3 regions of the Oceanobacillus sp. M65 genome follow, and region 2 is predicted to be linked to each of the others. Evidence: riboswitches for the same ligand, from Rfam matches in the RefSeq annotation. Region 2 holds a riboswitch; each other region holds the start of a gene.

Region 1 (3,277 bases), on a different contig from region 2:
CTTCTTGAAGTTTTTATCCCCAAATCTCTTTCCCAATCTCAACTATAAATTTTAATTTATTCCACTGATCTTCTTCCGTTAATTTATTTCCGTGGTGGGTTGATGCAAATCCACATTGTGTGCTCAAGCATAGTTGATCTAGCGGAACATATTGAGATGCCTCTTTAATTCGTGCTTTAATAGATTCTTTGTCCTCTAGCTCCCCATTTTTTGATGTGATTACACCAAGAATAACCTGAGCTCCGCCAGCAGGGATATGTTTTAGCGGTTTGAAATCACCAGAACGCTCATCATCATATTCCAAGAAGAATCCATCTACTTTCTCTTTGGCAAACAAAGTGGATGCGATTAAGTCATAACTCCCTTCAAATGCCCAATTGGATCGATAGTTTCCACGACATAAGTGTGTCGTCACAACTAAATCGTCTGGTTTTCCTTCCAGTACCTCATTAACAACGCGTAATGCCAGGTTTATTAGTTTTTCCCTTGAATATTTCCCTTCGTTAAACGGAATATCTGGTGAAGAAAGACCAGCAATATAAACATCATCGAATTGTAGATAGCGAACCCCAGCTTCATAAAAAGCGTGTAATGCATCACGGTATGTTTGAATAACATCATTGGCATATTCATCAATGTCAGGGTAAATTTCTTCATTAATTATTCCTTGATTGAAGAGTTGATTAGGGCTAGGGATTGTTTGTTTGGCAACTGCACGCCCAGCAACGATATCATTGAATTCAATGAAATCTTTAATGAAAGGGTGATCGGGATTAAAGGAAACCTTCCCTATATTTCGGACATTATATCTTTCAGTCTCCTCATTTCCATTAAAAACATAGCCTACGTCTGGAACATATCCTTCTATCCCGTTTAGATGCTCTAAGAAATCAGTGTGCCAGAATCTACGTCTAAACTCGCCATCCGTCACCGCATTCAAGCCAATTTCAATCTGCTTATCAACAATACGCTTAATTTCCTTTGTTTCGATCTCACGCAATTGTGTAGCAGAAATTATTCCTTCTTTAAATTCCTTTCTTGCTTGATGAATGCTTTCCGGTCGTAATAAACTTCCTACTTGATCCGCTTTAAAAGGTGCTTTCGTTAAGGTAATTGACATGTTAAATCCCTACTTTCGTTTTATTTTTTATAAACGCAATTCAACTAAACTAGTAATAAACGTATCTATTTTATGTAACCAACAAAAAACCCCCTTCTTAACAAATAAGAAGAGGGTTGGATACGTAAAAATTTTCTCTTCTTATCTCCAAGCTTAACGCTTCTGGAATTAGCACAGTACAAATGTCTGTTGCTGAGGTTTCAATGGGCCAGTCCCTCCACCTCTCTGGATAAGAAAAATCATATGAAATTTTTTGATTAGTCAATATACTACAGTTGTCGGATCAAAATGTCAAGGGGATATTAGAAGATTGTTATTATAAGAGGTGGCGAATGACATGGGCCATGGTGTGAAAAGTGGTATGAACATATCGCCATTAGGGTATCTAGTAAAGGAATGGTTGAAAAAATTAACCCAATCGCAACATAGAAATAAAACAAATAGGGGGAGTAGGAATAGTATGGGTGATAATAGTGATCATAAATCGTCAAACCAGTCCAGTAGGGTGCAAGAGAAACCAGAAAGGCAATATTTATTCCCGTCTCAGGTAATGGAGACGTTTAGCGAAAAAGGGAAAGAGCACCTTGATACAAATATGCCTTCCCAGTTCATTCTTTCTTTAAAGGCTGGTTCGTTTATGACCTTTGGAGCTCTTTTTTCAGTGTTGCTTGCTATCGGTATTGATGCTAAAGGGCTTACCTATCTTTTGCAGGGACTTGGATTTACAGCAGGGTATCTAATGGTATTTGTATCAGGTTCTGTTTTGTTTACTGAAGTAAATGTACTTTTGCCAACATCTTATTTACAAAAGTCTTATTGGAAGAAAAATAAATACGTCAAATTCTGGGTCGTAGCCTATATCGGAAACATTGTTGGTGCGTTGTTTGTGGCTTTATTAGTAATCAGTTCAAACTCCATGACACCTGAATTCACGAAAGAGATAGAAACCCTTCTATCTCATAAAATGAAATTTGCTGAGAATGGATGGATTGGCTGGTTTCAAGTAGTTGTGTCTGGTATTCTCGCAAATTGGCTTATAGGAATGGCTGCCTTTCTAACCACAGCGGCTAGGGATATGGTCGGTAAAATTTTGGGCACAGCTTTACCTGTCATACTTTTTGTGGCTGGGAATTTTCAGCATAGCGCAGCAAATATGGGGTATTTCAGTTTAGGCCTCTTTACATCTGATAAGTATGTATGGCAGGAATATGTCTTACAAAACCTAATCCCCGCAAGTATTGGCAATATCATCGGAGGAGCCATTTTTATTTCCTTGCTCTTTTCATACGCATTCCGAAAAGAGATGCGAAGTTCATGAGGTTAGTAGAGAATTGTGTTAAAGAAGGTAAAATATAATTCATCATAGTGCGATAAACTTTACCTGAGAAGGAACTGGCCAGTAAAAGTGAATAAAATTTGAGAAGAAAACCCCTTTATGGTTATGATTACCAAAAGGGGTTTTGAGTTGATAATAATAATTCTTAACCGAACTCCATAAATGCATTTTGAATTGGAGGCAAATTCTATTGGGAAATCTAATGAAGCGATTTGTTTATAGACCTACTTCATTCGCTGCATAGGTAGCAATTTCATTACTGAAACCTTCATACTCTAGCTGTTCTATTAACCCACTTTTTGAGAATGCAGTATAATCCAAGTAGTCTTCCGCCATTTTTACTGCTTGTTCTTTCCAATTTACATTAATTTTTTCTACTGCATAAGTAGCATCCTTATTATTAAAGCCTTCATATTCTAACTGTTCTATTAAGCCACTTTTTGCAAATGCCGTATATGCTACGTAATCTTCCGCCATTTTTACAGCCTGTTGCTGTGACATCGTTTCTTTATTTTCTTGCTTTTCGGCTTCTGCTTTAGCCTTTTCTTCTTCCTCTTGCTTTTCAGCCTCTGCTTTAGCCCTTTCTTCTTCCTCTTGCTTTTCAGCCTCTGCTTTAGCCTTTTCTTCTTCCTCTTGCTTTTCAGCTTCTGCTTTAGCCTTTTCTTCTTCCTCTTGCTTTTCAGCTTCTGCTTTAGCCTTTTCTTCCTCCTCTTGCTTTTCAGCTTCTGCTTTAACCTTTTCTTCCTCCTCTTGCTTCTCGGCCTCTGCCTCTTCGGCTTTCACCTGCTCTGTTTGACTGTTATTATCAGCGATATCACTTG
Region 2 (3,277 bases):
ATGCTGGATAATTCCAATCATACCACCAATTAATAGGGCAACAATTGCAATATCTTCCATATTCATGATTCCCTGTGAAACTGCTTGAATGAAACCAGATAACGTATAAGAACCGTCTATTAAGCCAATGATCCCAGCAAACACGATGCCGCCAATTAATACGACTAAGACATTAACGCCAGCTAAGGCTGCAATGAGTACTGCTATATAAGGTAAAACCTTCACGAAATCAAATGCGTAATCGCCAATGGTGTCAATTTCGGCTCCTGCAGTCACGATCCATAAAAGAACCGCGGTTACAATTGCTCCAGGTAGAACAATGAAAAAGTTGGTTTTAAATTTATCACTCATTTTTGTTTTCTGGGTCCGGACAGCTGCAATGGTTGTATCGGAAATCATTGATAGATTATCTCCAAACATTGCGCCACCTATAACAGTTCCCATTGCAAGCGCCATTGGTATCCCTGTTTGTTCTGCGATTCCAATGCCAATTGGTGCTAGTGCGGCCACGGTACCCATGGATGTTCCCATTGAAACAGAGATGAAGCAACCTACAATAAACAGTCCAACCATTAATAGATTAGGAGGAATAACGGATAATCCTAAGTTTACGGTGGAATCTACAGCACCCATGTCTCTAGCTGTTTGAGCGAATGCCCCGGCCATTACAAAAATTACCGCCATTAAGATAATATTCGGATGTCCTGCGCCTTTCGTAAAGATATCAATCTTTCTAGATAGCTTTTCTTTTCGGTTCATGGCGAGAGCAAAAGCCGCCGCAATAATAATCGCAACGTTTAATGGCATATTGGAGAAGTCTCCAGAAATAACGCCAGTGCCAATAAATAGTAATACAAAGATCAGTAGCGGAAGTAGTGCAAGTGCATTTCCTTTTTTCGCATTAGCCATCAAAATATCCTCCTTCAATTTAGTTTTTAGTGGGTGAGCATGTAACAAGAGATTAGTTCATTGTCATCCCACCCGTAACATTAATTCCTTGGCCAGTCATGTAATCTGAGTACGTTGATGCAAGAAAAACAACGACATTCGCAATGTCTGCAGGTACAGCAGTTCTTCCCAAGGGAACTTGTGAATTATCTTCGTGTTTAATATCTTCAGCTTGAAGACCGCGTAGGTTTCCACCAATCACTCTTTCTGATTGTTTCATCGTTGTTTCCACGATTCCTGGGCAAACGGCATTCACATTAATTTTGTCTTTGGCTAGTTCTAGTGCAGCTACTTTTGTCATCCCTAGAACCGCGTGTTTTGAAGCAACATAGCTACCCATTAGTTGGTAGCCGTTTTTCCCAGCTTGTGAGGCAATGTTAATGATTTTTCCACCTTGGCCTTGAGCTTGTAGTTGTTTCGCAACGGCTTGCATGCAAAGGTAGACCCCTTTTGCATTCACATCGATTGTTTTATCCCAGTCCTGTTCTTTTATATCAACAAAATAGTCCATCGTGGAAATCCCGGCATTATTGACTAAAATGTCAACTCTGCCAAAATGATCAATAACCGAATCAACCACCTCGGTTACTTGTTCTGGATTGGACACATCTGCCTGAACGTGAAACGTATTAACTGTTGTTTCATCATGTGTCTCAGCCATATCTACAACCGCAACTTTTGCCCCGCAATCTAAAAATGCCTCCACAATCGCCTTTCCAATGCCATGTGCACCACCAGTGACAATGGCCACTTTATCGGTCAAATCCATCGTATACATAGAAAACATACTCCTTTCCTGTTGCCCTGCTGTATTCCTTAGTTTGCGAAAGTCTAGACGCAAACAAAAAAGGCCTCTTCTATAGCAAGAAGAGACCTTAAACGTCAACGTTAAAATACTCTTCTTATCTTCAAGCGTTACGCTTCTGGAATTGGCACATTACTCTAAAAGAGCTGCTGCCGAGGTATCGTAGGGCCAGTCCCTCCACCTCTCTGGATAAGAAAATTCGCGATATGTAATTTGTAGATTAAAGATACAGCAAAATGAAATGAGCGTCAAGTTATTTTTTTGATAATTATGAAATAGAGAGTTGGTGTCTGGGGGCTATTATTCCTAATCTTCATTTATAGAATACATTATTATTCTGGATTTCTATTAAGGCGAGTTGTTTACTGGATCTTTATATAACCCGTTCGATGACCTGAAACGTCGATTTGAAAGAGGCCAACTCTCATAAATTATTATGAAAGGCGAATAGGACAATCCCCAGCCACAATAGACATGGGTAAAAAGGAGGGGCTTGGGGACGGCAAATAAAGAGTATAGGTTAATAGATAAAGCAGGGGATTTATCTCCAGAAGATCAAAAGGATTTAGAAGAGGTAATGCTTAGTTTAAATAAGTTTCAGGGTTCAGGGGCAGAGGCTACTTTTTTAGCTGGGCTAATTATTCTCCCAGATGGAAGGCATGAGATAGACTCCCTTTCCAGATTGTCAATTCAGAAAGTAAAAAAGACCAAGATTGATTATATTAGTCGTTTAGATAACAAGGAGCTTGAAAAGAAATTGGAGGAGTATAAAAAGCAGTATAACCTCACCCAGGGCAATTAGAAAAGATAACAAAGGAATTGAATAAACTGCGAAAAGACTTAAAAGAAGGTGAGGGAAAAATTGAAAAAACTAAAAAGCTACTGGAGGAAATTACAATACAAACGGTGGATGAAAAGCAAATCAAAGACTATCTTGATAAAATCAAAAGCTGCTGTAAGCAACTTGAGAATAATCTGTTCATAGAGAACCCTGAAATACTTAGCGAGGAAAAAAAGGCCGAAGTTATAAATAGATTAGATGTACTTGAAAACTTTATAGAAGAATTAAGAAAACAGTTTGCATAGATAGCTATCGGTTAATTATTAGGTGTAATCATCGTAGTGCAAAGGGGTAAGATTTTTATAATCATTTCTTCAAGCATTTTAAAAAGAGCAACGCCACCATATCAGCGTTGCTCTTGATCCATTGTAAGTCCTAGCGTTTATCTTTTCCTCACAGGAATCCATACTTCACTATACGCGTAATCTACTTTCTTTTCATCCATTTTTGTAAACGAAAAGCTAGGAGCAGGGATTACTTCATAATCGGAAGAGGGGAGCCATTCTGAATAGGTCTTTGCCATGGTTTCTTGTAGTGTTGATGGGAACGGCCCTTCATTAGGGAAAATCGCCCACGTACAGGCATCAACAGTTACTTTATCTAATTGATCACTGACGTTATCTTCCGTTGTTAATACACCGATCAAGTGCGTTAGATCGCCTTCCTCTTTTAGGAATTGAGCG
Region 3 (3,277 bases), 840 kb from region 2:
AAGAGGATAATAAAGAAGTGCGCAACTGGGGAGAACGTAAAGATTTCAACTTTGAAGCACAACCTCATTGGGATATTGCGACAAACCTTGATATCCTTGACTTCGAACGCGCAGCTAAAGTAACAGGAAGCCGTTTCGTCTTTTATAAAGGGCTTGGAGCCAGACTAGAGCGCGCTTTATTAAACTTTATGATGGATTTACATGCAGATGAACATGGCTATGAGGAAATGCTTCCACCATATATCGTCAACCGCACTAGCATGACAGGAACAGGTCAGCTTCCTAAGTTTGAAGAAGATGCCTTCAAGCTAGAAGAGTGGGATTACTTCATGGCTCCTACAGCAGAAGTACCTGTTACGAATTATCATCGTGATGAAATTTTAAATCTAGATGATCTTCCTAAAAAATACGTAGCTTTCAGTGGCTGTTTCCGTTCTGAAGCGGGTTCTGCTGGTAGGGATACACGAGGCCTTATTCGTCAGCATCAATTTAATAAAGTGGAGCTCGTTCACTTTGCTAAGCCAGAAGATTCTTATGAGACATTGGAGAACCTGACAGGACATGCTGAAAAGGTATTACAACTATTACAGTTACCATATCGTGTCATGAGCATGTGTACTGGTGATCTTGGATTTACAGCAGCGAAGAAATACGATATTGAAGTATGGATTCCTAGCCAAAACACGTACCGGGAAATTTCTTCTTGCTCTAACTTTGAAGACTTTCAGGCAAGACGTGCAGGAATCCGTTTCCGCAGAGAAGCAAATGCGAAGCCAGAGTTTGTTCATACTTTGAATGGCAGCGGATTGGCACTTGGTCGAACCGTTGCAGCTATTCTGGAGAATTACCAACAAGAGGATGGCTCTGTCATTGTTCCTCCTGTATTACGTGCCTATATGGGTGGCAAAGAAGCCATTAAATAAGCTTGAAACAATTATAAAAGGACTGTTTTCGTAACTGCGAAGACAGTCCTTTTGCATATTTTTAAAGGTGAAACTACTTTTAGGCCAATTGTACGAAATATAAAAAAAGTAAAAAAATCTGTTGACAGATTGAAAGGCTGGTAGTATTGTAAGTAGCAACAACAAATTAAATATGCATTACTTCTTATTCAGAGAGATGGAGGGACTTGGCCCATTGATATCTCGGCAGCGGACTTTTAATAGTACTGTGCTAAATCCAACAGGCGAATGCGAGCCTGAAAAATAAGAAGAGGATGATCGTACATAGCTGATCCCTTCTTATTTTTATAAGAAGGGATTTTTTGATTTTACACGAAATAACTCTTCTTAACGACAAAATTAAATATGCATTACTTCTTATCCAGAGAGGTGGAGGGACTGGCCCATTGATACCTCGGCAACGTGCTTTTAAAGCAACGTGCCAATTCCAACAGACGAAGGTCTGTAAAGATAAGAGGAGGATACTAGTTCATTGCCTCTTCTTATCTTATAAGAAGAGGCTTTTTAATTTGAAACTACAACGAGCAGGAGGAAGTAGATGATTACATTTGATCAGGTTTCAAAAGTATACGGCGAAAAGGCAGAAGGTGTAAAAGCACTGGATAATGTGGATCTCCACATAGAAGAGGGAGAGATATATGGTGTGATTGGGTTTAGTGGTGCTGGAAAAAGCTCGCTCATTCGATGTGTTAATTTACTCGAACAGCCAACATCCGGAACAGTGACCGTGAATGGGCAAAACTTACAAGCACTTTCACCTAAGGAACTACGGGAGGCAAAGCGAAACATTGGGATGATCTTTCAACATTTTAATTTACTTAATTCGAAAACCGTGTTTACCAATGTCGCAATGCCCTTACTTTTAAGCAAAACTCCAAAAAAGGAAGTAACAAAGCGTGTTTATGAACTACTTGATTTTGTCGGCTTGCGTGACAAAGCTGACAGCTATCCAGACCAACTTTCTGGGGGACAGAAACAGCGAGTTGGGATTGCCCGTTCTCTTGCAACCCAGCCATCCATTCTTTTATGTGATGAGGCAACATCAGCCCTTGACCCAGATACAACAAATGCTATTTTAAAACTTTTAAAGAAAATTAATCAGGAATACAATATCACCATTTTAATTATCACGCACGAAATGGGCGTAATTAGAGAAATTTGCGATAAAGTTGCTGTGCTGGAAGATGGAAAAGTAGTCGAATCTGGTTCTGTATTTGATGTCTTTTCTCAGCCGCAAACGACCACAGCTCATAACTTCGTCAGTACGGTAATGCATGATCAAATCCCAGATTCCGTATACGAGTTAGTAAAAAGACAAGACGCACATAACCAAATTTATCGAATTGTCTTTGTTGGTGAGTCTACTGGAACACCATTGTTGTCGCAAATCGCAAAGCAATACGAGGTAGAGGTAAATGTTCTGTTTGGTAGTATCACAGAATTACAGGGCGTACCATTTGGAAATCTTATCGTGCAATTTGAAGGGGAAGAAAAAGAAATTAACCGTGTCATTATGCATATTCATCAGCAAAAAGTAAGTGTAAAGGAAGTGTTAGCAGATGTTGGTTGATTGGCAACAAATTACAGAGGCATTATGGCAAACCATTGTAATGGTAGCAGTCGCCCTATTTTTCTCTATGATTATAGGGTTGGTATTAGGAATTGTCCTTGTTGTGACACGTAAAGGACACTTATGGGAAAACAAGTATATTTTTACGGTCTTAAATGCAATAGTAAACATATTTCGTTCTATTCCGTTTATTATCTTAATGGTCGCAGTCATTCCATTTACTAGATTAGTTGTTGGAACCTCAATAGGCACGGCCGCAGCTATTGTACCAATGGTGTTATTTGCAGGACCATACATTGCAAGATTAATAGAGAATTCTCTTTTAGAAGTAGATCCAGGTGTGATGGAAGCTGCCCAGTCAATGGGAGCAACACCTTGGCAAATAATTATTCGCTTTCTTATACCAGAAGCTCTTAGTTCCCTCGTGTTAGGGGCAACCATTGCAACAATTGGATTGGTTGGAGCCTCAGCCATGGCAGGAGCAGTTGGTGGTGGCGGATTAGGAGACCTGGCCATTACCTTTGGTTATCAGCGGTTCGACACCATGGTAATGCTAATAACAGTAGGAATACTCGTCGTCATGGTTCAGGGATTACAATCCACCGGAAATATTTTATCCAAAAAAATAAGAAGAAGATAAAATCAAAAGCGACAGCGCCCGTTTAGCGACGTACGGACTGGATTTCTCCAAAGGAGATAAAGGAAATAAAGCGACCAAAGGGAGCTGATATTGACTTATCGCACG

What was found. A riboswitch is a leader RNA that binds a small molecule or an ion and turns the genes downstream of it on or off. The one in region 2 is predicted to bind S-adenosylmethionine.
Region 1: linked by a shared signal. The riboswitch ahead of ACTWPF_RS15280 (5-methyltetrahydropteroyltriglutamate--homocysteine S-methyltransferase) and the one ahead of ACTWPF_RS04390 (SDR family NAD(P)-dependent oxidoreductase) in region 2 are both predicted to bind S-adenosylmethionine.
Region 3: linked by a shared signal. The riboswitch ahead of ACTWPF_RS00440 (methionine ABC transporter ATP-binding protein) and the one ahead of ACTWPF_RS04390 (SDR family NAD(P)-dependent oxidoreductase) in region 2 are both predicted to bind S-adenosylmethionine.

The regions. Positions count from the first base shown of each region.
Region 1 covers NZ_JBQQCJ010000004.1:34,083-37,359, forward strand. The annotation lists gene ACTWPF_RS15280 (5-methyltetrahydropteroyltriglutamate--homocysteine S-methyltransferase) at 14-1,120, opposite strand; SAM riboswitch class I at 1,259-1,356, opposite strand; gene ACTWPF_RS15285 (formate/nitrite transporter family protein) at 1,581-2,438, shown strand; gene ACTWPF_RS15290 (Ltp family lipoprotein) at 2,673-3,277, opposite strand, start outside.
Region 2 covers NZ_JBQQCJ010000001.1:920,385-923,661, forward strand. The annotation lists gene ACTWPF_RS04385 (Na+/H+ antiporter NhaC family protein) at 1-909, opposite strand, end outside; gene ACTWPF_RS04390 (SDR family NAD(P)-dependent oxidoreductase) at 962-1,726, opposite strand; SAM riboswitch class I at 1,848-1,949, opposite strand; gene ACTWPF_RS04395 (hypothetical protein) at 2,247-2,555, shown strand; gene ACTWPF_RS04400 (hypothetical protein) at 2,573-2,839, shown strand; gene ACTWPF_RS04405 (AraC family transcriptional regulator) at 2,977-3,277, opposite strand, start outside.
Region 3 covers NZ_JBQQCJ010000001.1:79,390-82,666, reverse strand. The annotation lists gene serS (serine--tRNA ligase) at 1-923, shown strand, start outside; SAM riboswitch class I at 1,105-1,212, shown strand; SAM riboswitch class I at 1,317-1,419, shown strand; gene ACTWPF_RS00440 (methionine ABC transporter ATP-binding protein) at 1,501-2,532, shown strand; gene ACTWPF_RS00435 (methionine ABC transporter permease) at 2,522-3,172, shown strand.